One region of the Cellulomonas wangsupingiae genome, then DNA from elsewhere that is predicted to be linked to it. Evidence: riboswitches for the same ligand, from Rfam matches in the RefSeq annotation. Region 1 holds a riboswitch; the other holds the start of a gene.

The links. A riboswitch is a leader RNA that binds a small molecule or an ion and turns the genes downstream of it on or off. The one in region 1 is predicted to bind S-adenosylmethionine.
Region 2: another riboswitch for S-adenosylmethionine. It lies ahead of NP075_RS00495 (methylenetetrahydrofolate reductase); the one in region 1 lies ahead of NP075_RS15430 (aminotransferase class V-fold PLP-dependent enzyme).

Annotation. Positions count from the first base shown of each region.
Region 1 covers NZ_CP101989.1:3,334,365-3,344,242, reverse strand. Annotated here, with positions in the region: gene NP075_RS15450 (O-succinylhomoserine sulfhydrylase) at 1-709, opposite strand, end outside; gene NP075_RS15445 (rhodanese-like domain-containing protein) at 706-1,149, opposite strand; SAM riboswitch class I at 1,154-1,251, opposite strand; gene NP075_RS15440 (GNAT family N-acetyltransferase) at 1,349-1,888, shown strand; gene NP075_RS15435 (PIN domain-containing protein) at 1,916-2,104, opposite strand; SAM riboswitch class IV at 2,353-2,466, shown strand; gene NP075_RS15430 (aminotransferase class V-fold PLP-dependent enzyme) at 2,500-3,936, shown strand; gene NP075_RS19105 (GNAT family N-acetyltransferase) at 4,070-5,152, shown strand; gene NP075_RS15415 (pentapeptide repeat-containing protein) at 5,159-5,764, opposite strand; gene NP075_RS15410 (MaoC/PaaZ C-terminal domain-containing protein) at 5,951-6,850, opposite strand; gene NP075_RS15405 (3-oxoacyl-ACP reductase) at 6,847-8,238, opposite strand; gene NP075_RS15400 (acetyl-CoA C-acetyltransferase) at 8,389-9,747, opposite strand.
Region 2 covers NZ_CP101989.1:112,436-122,313, forward strand. Annotated here, with positions in the region: gene metE (5-methyltetrahydropteroyltriglutamate--homocysteine S-methyltransferase) at 1-1,252, opposite strand, end outside; gene NP075_RS00495 (methylenetetrahydrofolate reductase) at 1,249-2,322, opposite strand; SAM riboswitch class I at 2,387-2,493, opposite strand; gene NP075_RS00500 (NAD(P)/FAD-dependent oxidoreductase) at 2,724-3,881, shown strand; gene NP075_RS00505 (RNA polymerase sigma-70 factor) at 3,878-4,759, shown strand; gene NP075_RS00510 (hypothetical protein) at 4,798-5,016, opposite strand; gene NP075_RS00515 (DNA-3-methyladenine glycosylase I) at 5,013-5,675, opposite strand; gene NP075_RS00520 (response regulator transcription factor) at 5,774-6,478, opposite strand; gene NP075_RS00525 (sensor histidine kinase) at 6,475-7,668, opposite strand; gene NP075_RS00530 (hypothetical protein) at 7,682-8,266, opposite strand; gene NP075_RS00535 (hypothetical protein) at 8,420-8,965, opposite strand; gene hrpA (ATP-dependent RNA helicase HrpA) at 9,156-9,878, opposite strand, start outside.

The DNA of each region.
Region 1 (9,878 bases):
CGCCTCCCAGCACGCGTCCCTGCCCGTCGATGTGCTTGGTGGCCGAGTAGACGACCACGTCGGCGCCGTGCTCCAGCGGGCGCGAGAAGACCGGGGTGGCGAACACGTTGTCGACGACGACGGTGGCGCCGGCCGCGTGGGCCAGTCGGCTCACCGCCGCGATGTCGACGAGGTCCTGCATCGGGTTCGACGGGGTCTCGAAGAACACGACGTCCGCGGGCGTCGCCAGCGCCTGCTCCCACTGCTCCGGGACGTGCCCGTCGACGTAGTCCGTGCGCACACCCCACTTGGCGAGGATCTCGTCGAGGATGACGACGGTGGAGCCGAACAGCGCCCGCGCCGCGACGATGCGCGACCCGGAGCGCACGAGGGCGGCGAGCGACGTGAACACCGCGGACATGCCCGTCGCCGTGGCGTAGCAGGCCTCGGCCCCCTCGAGCAGGCGCAGGCGCTCCTCGAAGGTCGTGACCGTGGGGTTGCCGTAGCGCGAGTAGAGGAACCGGTCGACCTCGCCGGCGAAGCCCGCCTCGGCCTGCGCCGCCGACGCGTACGCGTACCCCTGGGTGAGGAAGACGGCCTCGGACGTCTCACCGAACTCGCTGCGCACGAGACCGCCGCGCACCGCCAGGGTGTCGGGGCGCAGCGTGCCGCGGTCGAGGCGGTGGTCGTCCCAGTCGCCCGGGCCGGGCGGCAGGTGGCCGGCGTTCACGGCTGGACCCACGGCAGGCCTGCGGCGCGCCAGCCCTCGTGCCCGCGGTGCCCGTCGGGACCCGTGGCGCCCTCGAACCCCTCGAGGACGTTGTAGGCGGGGCCGTACCCCGCGGCGGTCGCGGCCTGCGCGGCGCCGATCGAGCGCTGCCCGGAGCGGCAGAGGAACACCACCGGGCGGTCGTCGCCCGGCGTCACGCCGGTGGCGGCGAGCTGCTCGAGGAAGCGCGGGTTCGGCCGGCCGGAGGGGTAGGAGACCCACTCGACGAGGGCGGCCTGGCGGCCCAGGCCCCGCAGGTCCGGCACCCCGACGTAGCGCCACTCGGCGTCGGTGCGGACGTCGACCAGGACGGCGTCCTCCCGGTCCGTCAGCAGGTCCCACGCCTCGGTGGGGGTGATGTCCCCGGCGTAGCCGGGGGCGGGACGCGGTGGCACGCTCATGGTCCTCCCATCGTCTCTGGCGGTAGCACCCTCGACCACGGTCTCCCGTGCGGGTTGCTGCGGCGTCGTCGAGCCAGATCTCTCGGCCGCTCTGGATGGTCGCCGCGATGCTACGCCACCGTGCGGGGCGCCGGCAGGGCGTCTCACGGCGCGTGCCCGTGCCCGCGCGCGCCGCCGGGGCGTGCCAGGGTGGGACGCGATGGACGCCCCCGACGGTCTGGTGCTGCGACCCGTGACCCCCGACGACGTGCCGGCGCTGACGCTCCTGCTCCACGACGCCTACGCCGAGCTGGCCGCGCGCGGGCTCAACTTCACGGGTGCCACGCAGGACGAGGTGACCACGGCGAGCCGCAGCCTGGGCGTGGGTGCGTCGTGGGTGCTGGTCGACCCCGCGGGGGAGCTCGTGGGCACGATCACCGCCACGAGCCCGCCGGGGCGGGGGATCCGCGCGCTCACCGCGCTCGCGCTCGAGCCGGACCGGGTGTGGGTCAACCAGCTCGCGGTGCGGCCCGACCTGCGCGGGCGAGGGCTGGCGACGTTCCTGTGGGGGACCGTGCGTGCGTGGTCGCTGGAGCGTGGCATGCGGTCCGTGGGGCTGGACACGGCCGAGCCCGCGACGCCGCTGCGAGCGATGTACCGGCGGTGGGGGTTCGTCGACGCGGACACCGTCCAGTGGCCGGGCAAGACGTACCGCAGCGTGGTGATGCTGCACCGGCTCACGCAGCCCCGCCCGGCCTGACGGCCCTCCTGGGAGAGGGCGGGAGGCTCACGCGTCGACCGCGACCTGCCAGCGCAGCCCGGGGAAGCGCGCGAAGTCCCGGTCCTGCGAGACCCAGGTCGCGCCGTGCTCGATCGCGACCGCGGCGTGCTGGGCGTCCGCGACGAGGTTGCCGCGTGCGTCGGCGGCGCGGCACAGCTCCACGACGACCTCCCAGTGGCGTGGTCCGGGTGCCACCCGGACGACGCCGGGGTGCGACCGTGCGACCGCAGGTGCTCGACCAGGTCCAGGGCCGTGGGCAGGGGGGTGGGCCGGGCGAACACGCGGGGGTGGGTCAGGACGCGGACGGTGCCACCGAGCACCGCGTCGGTGAGCCCCAGAGGGGGCGACGTCGGGACAGATGGCGAGACGCGTCGTCTCGCATCCTGAGCACCAGGGCGTGTCGGCGTTGACACGCGAGCGGCGCCGCCGGGATCCTCGACGCAGGTCATGAGCGCCAGCGACAAGCCCCGGCTCGCTGGCCGGCAACCCTCCTCCGCGGTGGGGTGCCCCGGGTGACGACCTGGCCGTGCACCGTTCGGTGCCGGCAAGCGCGGGGGCTGCCGGTCCCCGGATCCGTCCGGAGGAGCACCATGACCACGATCACCGAGCTGTTCGCCTGTGTCGACGAGGTGTCGGGCACCCGGACGGCGGCCGCCCGCGCCGGCGACGCGCCCCTGCTGCCCGTCGTCGGCGCGTCCACGACCGTGCCGCTCGTCGACGGGACCAGCCGCGCCTACGCGAACCTCGACTGCGCGGCGAGCGCGCCGGCCCTGGAGTCGGTGAACGCCCGCGTCGCCGAGGTGCTGCCCCTGTACGCGTCGGTGCACCGCGGTGCGGGGTACCTGTCCCAGGTGTCGACCGCCCTGTACGAGGCGTCCCGGCAGGCGATCGCCGCGTTCGTCGGCGCCCGTGAGGACGACGTCGCCGTCATCACCCGCAACACCACCGACTCGCTCAACCTGCTCGCCGGCGTCGTCCCGCCGGGCGGGGCCGTGCTCGTCCTCGACGTCGAGCACCACGCGAACCTGCTGCCGTGGGTCCAGCACAGCGGTGGCGCGCACACCGGGACGGGACGGACCGCGACGATCCTGCCGCTCGAGCCGACGGTCGCCGCCACGCTCGACGCGCTGCGTGGCGAGCTCGCCCGGCGCCCCTACGCGCTGCTGACCCTGACGGGGGCGTCCAACGTCACCGGCGAGGCGCTGCCGCTGGACCGCGTCGTCGAGCTCGCCCACGCGGCGGGGGCGCGCGTCGCCGTCGACGGTGCCCAGCTCGTGCCCCACCGCGGGTTCTCGCTGGCGGACACGGACGTGGACTACGTCGCGTTCTCCGGGCACAAGACGTACGCGCCGTTCGGTGCGGGCGCACTGGTCGGCCGGCGGGACTGGCTCGACACGGGCACCCCGTACCTCGCCGGCGGAGGCGCGGTGCGCGACGTGCGCACGGACCGCACCGTGTGGCAGCCGGCGCCCGCGCGGCACGAGGCCGGATCGCCCAACGTGCTCGGCGCCATCGCGCTCGCACAGGCGTGCGACACGCTCGCCGCCCTGCCCGCCGGCGCCCTCGAGGCGCACGAGCAGGCGCTGCGTGCACGGCTCGTCGCGGGCCTGGAGGGACTCGACGGCGTCCACGTCGCACGGATCTGGCCGGACTCGCCGGACCCCGTCGGCGTGGTCACGTTCACGGTCGGGGACCTCAACCCCGGGCTGGTCGCCGCGTACCTGTCGGCCGAGCACGGCATCGGCGTGCGCGACGGCCGGTTCTGCGCGCACCCGCTGCTCGCGCACCTGGGGGCGTCCCACGGGGCCGTCCGGGCGTCGGTGGGGGTCGGGACGACGCGCGAGCACGTCGACCGGCTCGTCGACGCGCTCGCCGCGCTGCTGCGCCGCGGCGCGCAGGCCGAGTACGAGGTGGTCGACGGGTGCTGGTCCGTCGTCGACGACACCCGCCCGCTCGTGCAGGTCCAGGGCCTCGACCACCTCGCGGCGACGGCGGCCGCCGCCTGCGGCCCGGCCCTCGACGACTGACCCGGGCCCTGCCCACGCCGAGCGCGGTACTCGACCGCCGAGCGCGGGGGAAACGAGTACCGCGCTCGATGGTCGAGTACCGCGCTCGGGAAAGGAGCGGCGCGCGCGCCGCTCGGTCGGGGAGCATGGGCGCGTGCAGCACGATCTGACGCTCGAGGGTCACGGTGTCCGCCTCGTCCCGCTGGCGGCCGCGCACGCGGACGCGCTCGCGCGGTGCGTCGACGACCGGGTGTGGGCAGGGATGACCTCACCCACGCCGCGCGGCGTCGACGACATGGTCGGCGTCGTCGAGGCGGCCCTGGCCACGCCCGCCCGGTACGCGTTCGCGGTGGTGGTCGGCGGGGACGTCGTCGGGTCGACGTCCTTCTACGACGTGGACCTGCGGATGGGGCGCCTCGAGGTCGGCCACACCTTCTACGCCCCCCGCGTGTGGGGCACGCACGTCAACCCCGCGTGCAAGCTGCTGCTCATGGCGCACGCGTTCGGGACGTGGGGGGTCGCCCGCGTCGCGTACCGCGTGGAGGCACGCAACGCGCGGTCGATCGCGGCGGTCACCAGGCTCGGCGCGCGGCCCGAGGGCCGCCTGCGCGGGCACCGCGTCGCCGCCGACGGCACGCGGCAGGACTCCCTGTACTTCTCGGTCCTCGCCGACGAGTGGCCGGACGTGCGCGCCGGCCTGGAGGTGCGGCTCGCGCGGGAGGTCGTCGACGAGCGCACGTCGGTGCTGCTGCTCGGCGGCCGGTCCGGGGTCGGCAAGACGTCCGTCGCGTCCGCCGTCCACGACCTGCTCGTCGCCCGGGACGTGGCCCACGCCGTCGTGGAGGGCGACGCCCTGGACCTCGCGCACCCCGCACCGTGGGAGCACGGCGTCGCCGAGGCGAACCTCGCCGACGTGTGGCGGCGCTACCGGGCCCTGGGCCACCGGCGGCTGGTCTACACCAACACCGTGAGCGTGCTGCAGGCGCACGCGCTCGCGGCCGCTCTGGGGGACCGCCCGCACGTGACGTCCGTCCTGCTCACCGCCTCGGACGCCACCGCGCGCGAGCGGCTGGGCCGGCGCGAGCACGGCGCGTCGTACGACGCGCACGTCGCGCGCTCGGACGCGGCCGCGGGGCGACTGGCGGAGCAGGTGGGCCCGGACGTGCACCGGATCCCCACGGACGGCCGAACGCCGGCCGAGGTCGCCGCGGAGGTCGTCGCGCTCACCGGCTGGTGAGGACCGTCAGTCGTCGACGACGAGCCCCACGTGCCGGGCCAGCAGCGGCGCGAGGTCCAGGAGCTGGTCCCGCGTGACCTTCGCCCCGCCGAGGCCGCCGACGCCCTCGAGGACGCGCAGCCGCGCGCCTCGCAGGTCGCAGTCGGCCAGGCGCGCCTGCGTCGTGTCGAGCCGACGCACGTCGCAGTCCACGACGACGAGCCGGCGGACCTTCGCGTGGCTGAGGTCGAGGTCACCCAGCGTGACGCCCTCGAGCCGCAGCTCCTCGACGGTCGACTCGCGCAGGTCGAGGTAGTCGATCTTGCCTCCGACGATGCGCGCCCGCGTCCACGTGGAGGCGAACGCCGTCAGCGCGCCGATGCGCACGTCCGTGAGCGTCGCGTCGCGCCACGTCGACGACGGCGCCCGCAGCGCACCCGCGCGCACGGAGGTCCACGTGGTGTCGAGGACGCGCGCCCCGTCGAGCACGACGCCCTCGAGGTCGCAGTCCTCGACCTCGCAGTCGAGGAACCGCGCCCGCGACGCGTCCCGCCCCGTCAGGTCGAGACCGCGGAACGCCATGCCGTCGAGGTCGGCGTCGGGCTCGAGGTCGTAGGCGTCAGCGCTCAGCACGCCCCGAGCCTCCCACGCCCTGCCGACACCGCCGTGACGCCCACCGCGACGCCCACCGCGACGCCCACCGCGGTGGGGGTGGCGAGGTGGGCACCAGTGGGGGCGAAGCGGCGCCCCCATGTGGGAGTGACAGTGCAATCCAGTCGGCGGGGGCGTGCTGGATCGCACTCTCACGGCGGGGTGGGGTCAGGGGAGGGGGGTGACCTGGCCGGAGAGGTGGAGGCGGGCCTTGCGCGGGTGCCAGACGGTGAACGTGTGCCCGTCGGCGTCGGGCGCGACCCGGACGTCGGGCGTCGCGGGCAGCAGGACGGGGGCGGCGAACTCCACCGACCACGTGAAGGCGTCCCCGCGCGCGGCGCCGACGTCCGCGAGCGCGCGCGACGCGGTGTACATGCCGTGCGCGATCGCGCGCTTGAACCCCAGCGCCCGGGCGGTCACCGGCGAGAGGTGGATGGGGTTGCGGTCGCCCGACACGGCGGCGTAGCGCCGGCCCACGTCGGCGGGCAGCTCCCAGCGGCCGGTGCGCACGGGCGGCTCGAAGGACGGGCGCTCCGAGTCGTCGCGCGGGGCGTCGGGCAGGCGGACGCCCTTGGCGAGGTACGTCGAGACGCCCTGCCAGGCGACGTCGCCGTCCGACGCGACCTCGGTGACAAGGTCGACCTGCGTGCCGGACCGGTGCGGGCGCAGGTCGCGTGCCCACGCGCGGACGGCGAACGTGTCGCCCAGCGTCAGCGGCCGACGCTGCTCGACGCGGTTCGCCAGGTGCACCATGCCCAGGAGCGGCAGCGGGAAGTCGGGCCGCACCATGAGTGCCATCGCCACGGGGAACGCCAGGACGTGCACGTACCCGGCCGGCAGCGCGTCCGTCGCGGGCTCGTGCAGCAGGTGCTGGTAGGCCGTCAGGTGGTCGGCGTCCGCGCGGACGTCGTCCACCGCGTACGTGACGTCCGGCAGCGCGCCGGACGCGGGCCGCGCGCCCCCGCGGACGGCGAACCGCGCGGAGGCCAGCGCCCCGCGCCCGTACAGCCCGCCGAGCGCCGGGACGCGCGGGAGCGCGACGCGGGTCACCGGCGCGGGCGACGTCACCGGCCCACCATGTTCTGCCCGCACACCCGCAGGGTGCGCCCGACGATCCCCCCGGCGGCCGGGGACGCCAGGAACGCGATCGCCTCCGCGACGTCGACGGGCTGGCCGCCCTGCTGCAGCGAGTTGAGCCGGCGTGCCACCTGCCGCGTGACGGCCGGGATGCGCGCGGTCATCTCGGTCTCGATGAATCCCGGGGCCACCGCGTTCGCGGTACCGCCGAAGGGCACGAGCAGCGGCGCCGTGGCGCGGACCATGCCGATGACGCCGCCCTTGGACGCCGCGTAGTTGGTCTGCCCGCGGTTGCCGGCGATGCCGGACGTCGAGGCGAGCGACACGATGCGCGGTGCGTCGACGAAGTCCCCGGACGTCAGGAGCGCCTCGTTGATGCGCAGCTGGGACGCGATGTTGACGGCCAGCACGGACGACCACTTGTCGTCGCTCATGTTGGCGAGCAGCTTGTCCCGGGTGATCCCCGCGTTGTGGACGACGATGTCGAGACGGCCGTGGCGGGTCCTGGCGTGCTCGAGGATGCGGTCGCCCGCGTCGGGCGCGGTGACGTCGAGCTGCAGCGCGGTGCCGCGGACCCGGTTGGCGACCTGCGCGAGCTGCTCGCCGGCGGCGGGCACGTCGACGGCGACGACGGTCGCACCGTCACGCGCGAGGACGTCGGCGATGGCGGCGCCGATCCCGCGGGCGGCGCCGGTGACGACGGCGACCTTCCCGGCCAGCGGCTCGTCCCAGTCCGTCGGCAGCTCACCGGCGTCGGAGTCGACCTCGAGGAGCTGCCCGTCGACGAACGCCGAGCGCGTGGAGAGGAAGAAGCGCAGCGCCGCGACGACGCTCGGTGCCGTGACGGGCACGGGCTCGGCGACGACGACGCCGTTGCCCGTCCCGCCGGCCCGCAGCTCCTTGGCCAGCGACCGCAGGAACCCGTCGACGCCCTGCCGCGCCGCGGCGACGGCGGGCGCGTCCGAGTCGAGGGCGGGGCGCGAGATCGTGACGACCCGCGCACCGGTCCGCAGGCTCTTCAGCGTCGAGGCGGCCGCGAGGACGGGCGCGGTCAGGTCGTCGGGGTGCTCGACGCCCGTCAGGACGAGGACGACGGCGGCGTACCGCGCGTCGGGGGCGGGGTGCCGGTGGACCTCGAGGTCCCAGCCGTCGAGGACGGCGGGGGAGTCGCCCGTCGGCGCCGCGCCGCCCGGGGGCGACGACAGCAGCGAGGCGACAGCGTCGCTGTCGGCGCCGGTGCCGAGGACGAGCACCGGACCGTCGAGCAGCGGCTGCCCGGGGCGGTGGCGGCGCAGCACGGCGGGGCGGGGCAGGCCGAGCTGCTTGGCCAGCTTCTGGGTGAGCCCGCTGTTGACGAGCTCGAGGTAGCGGTCGGTCATCACGACTCCTGCGTCGTCGTCGGATCGGGGCTGGATCGCCCTCTCGCGGGAGGGGTGGACTGGATTGCACTCTCGCGGGGAAGGGAAGGGGAGGGGAGGGGGTGGGTCGCCCTCTCGCGCGGGGGGGTGGCGAGAGGGCGACCCGGATCGTCAGGCGGCTTCGAGGAGGGCCGTGAGGCCGAGGCCGCCGGCGGCGCAGATCGAGACCAGCGCACGCACGGGGGAGTCGTCGCCCGCGGCCACCTGCGTGGCGCGGCGGGCGTGCAGCTCCTTGGCGATGGTCGCGATGATGCGGCCGCCCGTGGCGGCGAACGGGTGGCCGGCGGCCAGCGACGACCCGTGCACGTTGAGGCGGTCGGGGTCGACGGACCCGAACGCGCCGGGCAGGCCCAGGCGCTCACGGCCGAACTCCTCGGACTCCCAGGCCGCGAGCGTCGTGAGCACCGTCGAGGCGAACGCCTCGTGGATCTCGACGTACTGGAGGTCCTCGAGGCGCAGGCCGTGGCGTGCCAGCAGACGCGGGACCGCGAAGACCGGCGCCATGAGCAGCCCGTCGACGCCGTGCACGAAGTCGACGGCGCCGGCCTCGGCGTCGACGACCGCGGCGAGCGGCGTCAGGTCGTGCTCCGCGGCCCACTGCGCGGACCCGAGCAGCACGGTGGACGCGCCGTCGGTCAGGGGCGTGGAGTTGCCGGCCGTCATCGTCGCCGGGGCGTCCAGGCCGAGGCCGAACGTCGGCTTGAGCTTCGCGAGCTTCTCGAGCGAGGTGTCGGCGCGCAGGTTGGCGTCGCGCGTCAGGCCGCGGTACGGCGTGACGAGGTCGTCGAAGAAGCCGGCGTCGTACGCGGCGGCCAGACGCTGGTGGCTGCGCAGCGCGACCTCGTCCTGCGCCTCGCGGGTGATGCCCCACTGCGCGGTGGTCAGGGCCTGGTGCTCACCCATGGACAGGTGCGTCCGCGGCTCGGACGTGCGGGGCGTGGCGGGCGCCAGGTCCTTGGGGCGCAGCCGCGCGACGGCCTTGAGCCGCTGCTGCGGCGTCTTCGCGTGCGAGAGGTCCAGCAGGACGCGGCGCAGGCGGTCGCTGACGGCGATGGGTGCGTCGGACGTCGTGTCGACCCCGCCGGCGATCGCCGACTCGAGCTGACCGAGCCGGATCTTGTTGGACAGGGAGACCACGGTCTCCAGACCGGTCGCGCACGCCTGCTGGACGTCGTACGCCGGTGTCGTGGCCGCGAGCGCCGAGCCGAGCACGGCCTCACGGGTGAGGTTGAAGTCGCGGCTGTGCTTGAGGACCGCACCGGCGGCCACCTCGCCGATCGTCTCGCCCTGCAGGCCGTAGCGGGCGACGAGCCCGTCGAGGGCGGCGGTGAGCATGTCCTGGTTGCTCGCCTGGGCGTACTTGCCGCCCGCGCGGGCGAAGGGGATCCGGTTGCCGCCGAGCACGTACGCGGCGCGCGGCTGGGTGGGCTGCGGGTCGGACGGGGAGGTGCTCGCCTTGCTGGTGGCCATGTGGGCTCCCTCTCGCATCGACGTCGATGACGGGCGTAGCGGACCTCGTGTCCTCCGTGGAGGGACGATGGTCCCGGAATGATGTCCGCAACCCACAGTACCTGATACCTTCGGTTGCGTGAGCCCCGTCA
Region 2 (9,878 bases), 900 kb from region 1:
GCACGACGCCCGGGGCCGTCGCGCGGGAGCTCACCGCGTCGGACGCGGCGAGCAGCTGCTCGTGGATGGCCTCGCGGCCATCGGTCAGGCCCTCGGCGAGCGTGGCGACCTCGCGGACCTTCTCGTCCGCGAACGCGAGCCACTCCACGAGCGTGCGGTCGAGCGCCGGCTCGTCCTCGAGCGTGTGCGGGACGTGGAACAGGGACGTCGACGTGCCGACGGTGACCGCGGCGGCGCCGAGCGTCTCCAGCTGCTCGAGGACCGCGAGCTTCTTGTCGAGGTCCGCGCGCCAGATGTTGTGGCCGTCGACGACTCCGCCGACGAGCGTCTTGCCGGCCAGGCCGGGCACGGGCACGGACGGCGCGTCGCCGCGCACGAGGTCCAGCGCGAGACCCTCGACGTCGGTCGCCGCGACCACGGGCAGGGCGGCGCCCAGGTCGCCGTACGGGGCCGCGAGCAGGATCGCGGGACGCTGGGGTCGCGCGAGCTCGGTGGCCAGCGCGCGGTACGCACGGGTGGTCGCCTCGGCCAGGACGTCCGCGGAGACGCCGACGGAGTCGGAGACCAGCGCGGGCTCGTCGATCTGCACCCAGGTCGCACCGGCCGCGGCGAGCTCGGTCAGCAGGCGCGCGTACACGGGCAGCAGGTCGTCGAGCCGGTCGATCGGCGAGAAGTCCGCGGGGGCGTCCTCCGTCGGCTTCGCGAGCGCGAGGAACGTCACGGGTCCCACGACGACGGGTCGCGTGAGCACACCGTCGGCCAGCGCCTCGGTGAACTCGGCGACCGGACGGTCCGACGCGTACCGGAACTGCGTGTCCGGGCCGATCTCGGGGACCAGGTAGTGGTAGTTCGTGTCGAACCACTTGGTCATCTCGAGAGGCAGGTCGTCGCCGCGGCCACGGGCGACCGTCGAGTACCCGGCCAGGTCGAGTCGGCCGTCGGCGTCCTGCAGGTCCGCGAAGCGCGCGGGCACGGCGCCGACGAGCGCGGTGGCGTCGAGCACGTGGTCGTAGAAGGAGAAGGCGCTGGGGATCGCCGGGGCGTCGGTCGCCAGCCCGAGCTCGGCCAGACGCGTGCGGGTGCGGCGGCGCAGGTCGGCGGCGACGGCCTCGACCTCGTCGGCCGACGTGCGGCCCGCCCAGAACGCCTCGAGGGCCTTCTTCAGCTCGCGGCGCGGGCCGATGCGGGGGTAGCCGAGGACGGAGCCTGCGGGGAAGGCCGGGATCGCCGGCGCGGGCGTGGTGTCGGTCATGACAGGGTTCCTCGCGGTGTCGTCGTGGTCGCGTCGGCGGGGACGCCGTCGGGCGCGGTGAGGTCGTGGGGGGCGACGGCGCTGCGGCGGCCGCCGACCAGGTCGGCGCCGTCGAGCAGGTCAAGCGCCGCCTCGTGCTTGTTGAAGGTGTAGACGTGGATCCCCGGGGCCCCGCCGTCGAGGACGCGGTTGACGAGGTCGACCCCCGCACGCGTGCCGCGGCGGTGACGTTCCGCGGGGTCGTCGGTGGAGCCGAGCAGGTCGAGGAGCCGGTCGGGCACGGGGACGCCCGTGAGCTCCTGGACGCGCAGCAGGCGGGCGGGGTCGGTGGTCGGGATGATGCCCGGCACGATCGGGATGGTGACGCCGGCCGTGCGCGCCTCCGCGACGAGGCCGAGGTACGCCTCGGCGTCGAAGAAGAGCTGCGAGATCGCGAAGTCCGCGCCCGCCTCCTGCTTCGCCAGCAGCGCCTGCACGTCCTGAGCACGGGTGCCGCCCGTGGCGTGGTTGCCGCGCGGGAACGCCGCGACGGCGACGGACAGCGGACGGACCCGCGCCCGGACGGCCTGGGCGGCGCTGCGCCCGCACCGGCGTCGTTCGATGTCACGGAGCAGCTCGACCAGCTCGGCGGCGGTGTGGACGCCGTCGGGGTGCGGCCGCCAGTCCGGCTGGCCCGCCGGCGGGTCGCCGCGCAGCGCGAGGAACGAGCGCACGCCCTCGTCGAGGAACTCCTCGACGATGGTCGTGACCTCGTCGCGGGAGGTCCCGACGCAGGTCAGGTGCGCGATCGGGTTGAGCGACGTCTCGCGCAGCAGCCGGCGGACGAGCGCCCGCGTGGTCTGCCGCGTGTGGCCCGACGCGCCGTACGTGACCGACACGAAGTCCGGCTCGACGGTCTCCAGCTCCCGCACGGTCGACCACAGCCGGGGTGCCGCGTCGGGGTTGCGGGGAGGGAAGAGCTCGAACGAGACGGTGGGGCGGTCCAGGGCACCGGCCTGCTCGGTGCGACGCCTGGCCGCGCGGGAGCGCTGGGCGCCCGGGACGGTCTCGATCTCGGCCACGGCGGTCATCGGGCCGGGGTCGTCGGCGTCGGGCGGGACGTCCCGCACGAGGGGTCGGTGGCACGGGTGCGCACGATCATCGTCACTCCATCGTTCCTGGCGGAAGCACCCACACCCTCGCGAGGAGGGGGGTTGCTGCGGCGTCGTCGAGCCAGGTCTCTCAGCCGCTCTGGATGGTCGCCGAGGATCGTAGCCCGGCTGCCCGGATGGCGGACAGCGCGGCTCGTCATGTGAGACGACTTCGTCCGCCCGGCGACCTCGCCGCCGGCCTCGCGCCCCGCCACCGTACGGCGCGGGCGCGGCCGCACGCCAGGAGTCCCCGGCGTGCGGGCGTGTCACACCCCGGCCGTCCGCGGTGTCCCAGGTGCAACGGGCCGGGTGGTCCGGCGGCGACGAGCGGAGGAGACGCCATGCGAGGACGCAGGACGACACGGCCCGACGGTCGGACGGGCGCGCGGGTCGTGGTGGTGGGCGGCGGGTACGCCGGGACCATGGCCGCCAACCGGCTGACGGGCGCGCCCGAGGTGGCACACGTGGTGCTGGTGGACGAGCACCCGTACCTCGTGGAACGCATCCGCCTCCACCAGCTGGCCGCGGGCACGGGCACCGCGACGCGCGACGACGTGGTGGCCGCGGGTGTCGAGCGGCGCACCGCGCGCGCGGTCCGGGTGGACGACGGGAGCGTGCTCCTCGCCGACGGCACGCGCGTCGCGTACGACCGGCTCGTCCTCGCGGTCGGCAGCGGGCCCGACGTCCCGGCGGACGTCCCGGGAGCGCGGCAGCACGCGCTGCCGGTGGCGGGCCTGCAGGACGCGCACCGGTTGGCCGACGCGCTCGCGGGCGTCGGACCGGGCGCCGCCGTGACCGTGGTCGGTGGCGGGCTGAGCGGCATCGAGGTGGCGGCGGAGATCGCCGAGGCGCTGCCGGACGTGCGGGTGCGGCTGCTGGCCGGCGGGCGGCTGGGCCCCGGCCCGGGCCCGGTGGGGCCGGGCCGTCGCGTGCTGGACCGAGGGCTCGCCCGTCTCGGTGTCGAGGTGCTGGAGGGCGCGCGGGTCGCGGAGGTCGAGCACGGCAAGGTCGTGCTCGGCGACGGGCGCCACCTGACCAGCGACGTGACGGTGTGGGCCGCGGGGTTCGCCGTGCCGGACCTCGCGCGTGTCAGCGGCCTGCCCGTCGACGCCGCCGGCCGCCTGCGCGTCGGGCCGGACCTCGTCTGCGCGGCGGACCCCCGCGTCGTCGGTGCGGGGGACGCGGTGGCAGTCGACGGGTCGGCGTGGCGCATGACGTGCCAGGCGGCCGTCCCCATGGGGGCGCACGCCGCCGACGTCGTCGCCGACGGCCTGCGCGGCCGCACGCCCGCACCGTTCCGCTTGGCGTTCGCCGCGCAGTGCGTGAGCCTGGGCAGGCGGCGCGGTGTGCTGCTGCGCGTGCACGACGACGCGACCCCGAGCCGGGTGCTGCTGGGTGGGCGCGCCGCGGCGACGATGAAGGAGCTGGTGTGCCGGGTGACGGTGCGGGTGCTGCGGACGGAGGCGCGTCACCCGGGACGGTACAGGTGGCTCCCGTGACCGAGCACGCCCGCGAGTTCACGGAGCTCCGGCCCCTGCTGTTCACCATCGCGTACGAGATCACGGGGTCCACGGCCGACGCCGACGACGTGCTGCAGGACAGCTGGCTGCGGTGGTCGGCGGTGGACCTGGCGACGGTCGAGCACCGGCGGGCGTACCTCGCACGGGTCGTGTCGCGGCAGGCGCTGAACGCGCTGCGGGCGTCGTCGCGTCGCCGTGAGGAGTACGTGGGCCCGTGGCTGCCCGAGCCGCTCCTCGTCTCCGCGGGCGACCTCGCGGACGACGTGGTGCTGGGCGAGTCGGTGTCCATGGCGGTGCTCCTGGTGCTGGAGAGCCTGTCCCCGGCGGAGCGGGTCGTGTTCGTGCTGCGGGAGGTGTTCGGGTTCGAGCACGCCGAGATCGCCGGCGTGGTCGGACGCACCCCGGCCGCGGTCCGCCAGCTGGCCCACCGCGCGCGTGAGCACGTGGAGGCCCGCCGGCCGCGCTATGAGCCGCGCGGCGACGAGGCCGCGCGTGCCGTCCAGGAGTTCCTGCGGGCCGCGGGCACCGGGGACCTCGACGGGCTGCTGGCGGTGCTCGACCCCGACGTGCTCCTGGTGTCCGACGGCGGCGGGAAGGTGAGCGCGCTGCGCCACCCGCTGCGCGGGGCCGCCGACGTGGCGCGGTTCGTGCTGGGGCTCTTCCGGCTGGCCACGCCCTCGCACACCTTCGGGCTCGCGGGGATCAACGGTGCGCCCGGGGTGGTGGTGCGCCGGGGTCACGACCTGGAGGGCGTGTTCTGCTTCGACGTCCAGGAGGGGCGCGTCGTGGGCGTCTACGGCGTGCGGAACCCCGACAAGCTCGCGTCGCTCGCCCAGGTCCGGCGCGTGGGTCGCTGACGCCCCGTCTCAGCGGGGGCGGGACCGGGCCGCAGGACTCAGCGGCGCCGGCGGTGCAGGGTCGACGTCGTCTCGCGGGACGTGCGCTGGTGCGGCAGGCCGAACCACGAGGACGACGGCGCGCTGACGGGGACGGCGAGCAGGCCGTCCTGGACGGCCTCGAGGACGACGGGGTCGGTGTCACCGGGGGACAGCCACGCGTCGTGCGCCGCACGCACGGCGTCGTGCCGTCCGTCGTGCTCCGCGTAGTCGGTCATGTGGGCACCCTAGCCCTGCCGGGGGAGCCTGCCGAGGCGTGGGCGCCGTTATCACTCCCCGGGAGTAGTGGCACCTGGTCGTCGGCGGTCATCGCGCGCTGCGCGACGAGGCAGTCGGCCAGGTGGTCGTCGACGACGCCGCACGCCTGCATCGCGGCGTAGGCGGTGGTCGGGCCGACGAACCGGAAGCCGTACCGCTTGAGCTCCTTGGCCAGGGCCGCGGACCCGGGCGTGCGGCCCGGCACCTCGGCCCACGTGCGGGGACGCGGGCGCGGCTCGGGTGCGTACGACCAGAGCACCTCGTCGAGCGTCCTGCCGGACTCGTGCAGCGCGAGCAGCGCGCGGGCGTTCGCGACCGTCGCCTCGATCTTGGCGCGGTTCCGCACGATCGCCGCGTCCGCGAGGAGCCGGGCCACGTCGTCGTCCCCGAACCTGGCGACCACCTCGGGGTCGAAGCCTGCGAACGCCTCCCGGAAGGCCGGGCGCTTGCGCAGGATCGTGATCCACGCCAGCCCCGACTGGAAGGCCTCCAGCGAGATGCGCTCGTAGAGCGCGTGCTCGTCGTGCACCGGGACGGCCCACTCGTCGTCGTGGTACGCCGCGTACAGCGGGTCGGAGCCGCCGAAGCACCGGAACGGCGCGGTGGTCGAGGTCGTCATGTCCCGAGTCTGGACCTCCGGGCCGGCACGCGCGGTCGGACGTCGCGACGACGGTGGACGGTGCCCGCAGCGCGTGGGCTGTGGTCGGCTCGGCGGGCTCAGGGAGGACCGGACACGTGGGAGGGGCGCGGTAGCGGGTCGTCGGGCCCGACGAGACCGCACCGGTAGGCGAACGCGACCGCCTGCGCACGGTCGTGCAGGCCGAGCTTCAGGAGCACGCGGGAGACGTGCGTCTTCACCGTGGCCTCGGCGACCACGAGATGCGTGACGACGTCGTCGGTGCGCATGCCGTGCGCGAGCAGCACCAGGACCTCACGCTCGCGTGGTGTGAGCCGCGCGAGCGCGCCTGGTGAGGGGACGTCGCGCAGGGGTGCCGCGAAGTCGTCCAGCAGCTTGCGCGCGACGACGGGGTCCAACCACGCGTTCCCGGCAGCCACCGCACGGACCGCGTCCGGGAGGTGCCGAGGTGCGGCCCGCTTGAGCAGGAAGCCCGAAGCTCCCGCGTGCAGGGCGGCGCGCACGACCTCGTCGTCGTGAAAGCTGGTGAGGACGAGCACCCGCACCGTGCGCCCGTCGAGCTCGTCCGCCGCCAGGAGGCGTGTCGCCTCGACCCCGTCCACGCCCGGCATCCGGACGTCCATGACGACGACGTCCGCCTCGGTCTCGCGAGCCAGACCGACCGCGGCGGCACCGTCGCCGGTCGTCCCCACCACCTCGATGTCGGGCTCGGCACCGAGCAGCAGGGCGAGCGCCTCGCGGACGAGGGCCTCGTCGTCGATGACGACCGACCGGATCCGGCTCACGACGTCCCGGCCCCGACGACCCGGTGGTCGAGCCCCGGACGCACCGGGAGAGCCGCCCGGACGACGAACCGTTCACCCTGGAAGGCGGCCTCGAGCGTGCCCCCCACCGCCCGGACCCGTTCGGCCAGGCCCACCAGGCCGTAGCCCGTCCCCGTCTGCGGCGCCCGCCCGTCCGCCGCCGCGTTGGAGACGTCCAGGAGCAGGCCGTCCTGCGACCACCCCCACCGCACGACGACGGGGTCGTCGGGGTCCCCGTGCTTCGTGGCGTTCGTCAACGACTCCTGCAGCACGCGCGCGGCGGCGTGCCGGACGCTCTCGTCCACCGGGCGTTCGGCACCGTCGATGCTCAGGTCGACCCGCAGGCCGGCGTCGCGGTAGCTCTGGACGACGGCCCGGACCTCTGCACCGACGTCGGTCCCGGCGTCGGTGCCCCGCGGGTCCGGTGCCGCGTCGGCGCCCGCCACGTCGAGCAGCCCGAGCATCCGGTGCAGCTCGTCGACCGCCGAGGCGCCGAGGTCGCCGACCCGGTCCAGCGTCTGCTCGGCCCGGGCCGGGTCGTCGCGCAGGACACGTGCGGCGGCGACCGCCTGGAGGGACATCAAGGTGATCGACCGGGCGACGATGTCGTGCAGCTCGCGTGCGATCCGAGCGCGCTCGAGGCGGACCGCCTCACGCTGCTTCTCCGCCTGCTGGGCCCGCAGGTCACGGAGCTCCCTGCCCCTCCTGCCCTGCAACCGGCCTGCAGCGACGAGGACCGCGTCGACCGCCAGGACCCCGGTGATCGCGACGAACGTCCGCACGCCGGTCGTCCCCGGTGCACCGGCGTCCGCCTCCTCCGCGACGATGATCGCCGTGGGCAGCGCGGTCGACGCGACGGCGCCGAGCGTGACGGCCCAGCGCGAGGAGGCCGCGACCGCGTAGAGGCCCGCCCACGTCGCGACCATCGGCCGGTATCCCGCGGTGGCGACGCTGATCGTCACCGACAGGACCAGCGTCACGGCGAAGGCGGCCACCGGGGCCTGGCGCCGCCACAGCAGGGGCACGAACGTCACCAGCCCGAGCGCGCCGACGAGCCAGCCGGGAGCGGTGTCCATGCCCGCGGTGAAGAAGACCAGGAGGTCGATCACCCACAGGCCGAGGAGCATCGGCACGTCCCGGACGACGGTCCGCGCGGGCCAGGTCGGACGCATCAGCGGGCTCCGCTCAGCGCCGCAACGGGTCCCCGGGGTCGCGCGGTCGCCGGCCGTCGACGTCGAACGGCCCGGCGAGGTCGCACTTGCCCGGGATCAGCACGCACATGAGGTCGATCCAGCCACCGTGGGTCCCCGGGTCCGAGAGGCCGGACCGCTGCTGCTCCTCCCACCCAGCGATCTCCTCCAGCACCGTCGTCGACCGCTCCCTGACACCGGGTGCGACGGCGCCCTGCCGTTCCAGGCACGTCCACACGTCGGGCTCCGTGGCGTGGTCCTCCCGGAGGCGTCGCGTGCTCAGGCTCCTTGACGGGGCCCGTCCCACCCGAGCAGGGAGCTGCACGAGGACGGCGGAGCCGTCACCGGATCCCATCCGCGTCGCGGACAGAGGGGAGATCCGCAGCACATCGCCCCTCTCGCCGTCGGTGCGGTGCGCGACGAGGACGTCGAAGGGTCCTGCGCCCAGCCAGTCGGAGGGTCCCGGTACCAGGACGGCGTCGTCGGACCACAGCACGCCCCAGCCGAGGTGGCCCGCCGCGGCGTCGGTGCTGTCGGCCGACTGCACGGTGACCAGCACGTCGTCGTCGGAGATCGGCATCGGTGCCCCCGTCGGTCGTGTCCGCTCCCGGTACCCATAGTCCTCACATCGGGCGGCCCGAGGAAGGGGTGCAGCACAAGTGGTGCCGGCCGTGGTCCGAGCGCCGGGCGGCGGTCGGACCACGGCCGCGAGGACGGCGGAACGGGCACCCGCTCAGTCGTCGTCGAGCCACGTGAAGGTGACGAGGGACCCGCCCGGCAGCGCAGCGAGGTCACCGATGTACAGGACCCGGCGACCGGTGTTGAGGAAGCCGGACTTCCAGAGCTCCAGGCTCTGCCCGTTGTCGACCTCGTGCGCCCAGAGGCTGTTCTCCGCGGTGTACCGGCCCCAGTACGGGTCGATCGAGATGTCCCACCGGCTGCCCAGCCCGTTCGGCATCACCAGCGTCTTCCAGGCGATGGAGCGGTCGAACGCCTGGAGCTTGAACCGCACCTGGTCGCTCGGGACGCCGGACCCAGCCGTGACGACCTGGTAGTGCAGCATGTCCGACGCGTCGTTGGTGGTGAAGTACCCCGAGCCCCGGGCGACCCAGTCCGACGGCAGATTCTGGGTCGCCGCGGAGAGCCGGACGGCCGGCGCGGCGGGGGTGGAGGCGGCCGACACGGGCGTGGCAGTCGCGGCCACCGCCCCGGCCAGGAGCGCGGTCGCGAGGACCGCGGACAGTGTGGTGCGGGAGGCACGCCCGGTCGGAGCACGCATGGGGATCACCTTCTCCATCGACGGGGCCGTCCTGTGCCGGTCCCTGGTGATCTCCACGGTGCTCGCGTCCACCCTCGCGGGTCGTCCGCCCTCGACATGACCTCGGACCTCGTCCTTCCGCGGCAGGAGCGTCCGTCGAAAGGTGTACGCCCTCGTCACCCACCGGTGCGCCTCAGCCTGTCCCGCGGGCTCAGGGCAGCGCGGCGAGGGCCTTGCGGATGCGCGTGGGCGACACCGGGACCGGGGTGCCGAGCTGCTGCGCGAAGAGGCTGACGCGCAGCTCCTCCAGCAGCCAGCGGACCTCGTCGAGCGCGGCGGTGCGCGCCGGGTCGGGGCTCGCGGCGGCGGCGCGCTCGCGGGCGGCGGTGTACAGCTCCTCGACGTCGTGCACCTGCCATGCCAGGTCGGCGTCGCGGGTCGGGTTGGCGGCGGCCTTGGACAGCCGGTGCCGCGCGGCCCGCAGGTAGCGGACGAGGTGCGGGAGGCGGTCGGCGCCGACCTCCGAGACGAACCCGTCGTGGACGAGCGCCGCCGCCTGCGCGCGCACGTCCTGCGCGGTGGCGAGCAGCGCGAGGCTGTTCGACGCGCGGACGTCGGCGTCGAGCTCGCGCCACGCGGTCAGGACGCCGACGACGTCGCCGACGACCCGGTGCACGTCGTCCTCGAGCGCGTCGCGGACGACCGAGCGGAGGGTCGCGTAGGCGTCGGCGTCGCGGATCTCCCGGGCGGAGCGTCCGTGCAGGTGACGCAGGACGATGCGGTCGATCGCGGCGAGCTGGACGTCGCGGACGAGCGCGTCCGTGCTCGGGTAGGGCGACGCCGCCAGGGTGAGCGACTGCTTGCCGGTCCACCGGCTCGTCACCCGTGGCGTCGCCAGGCCCACGTCGAGCAGCAGGAGGCGGCGCAGCCCGCG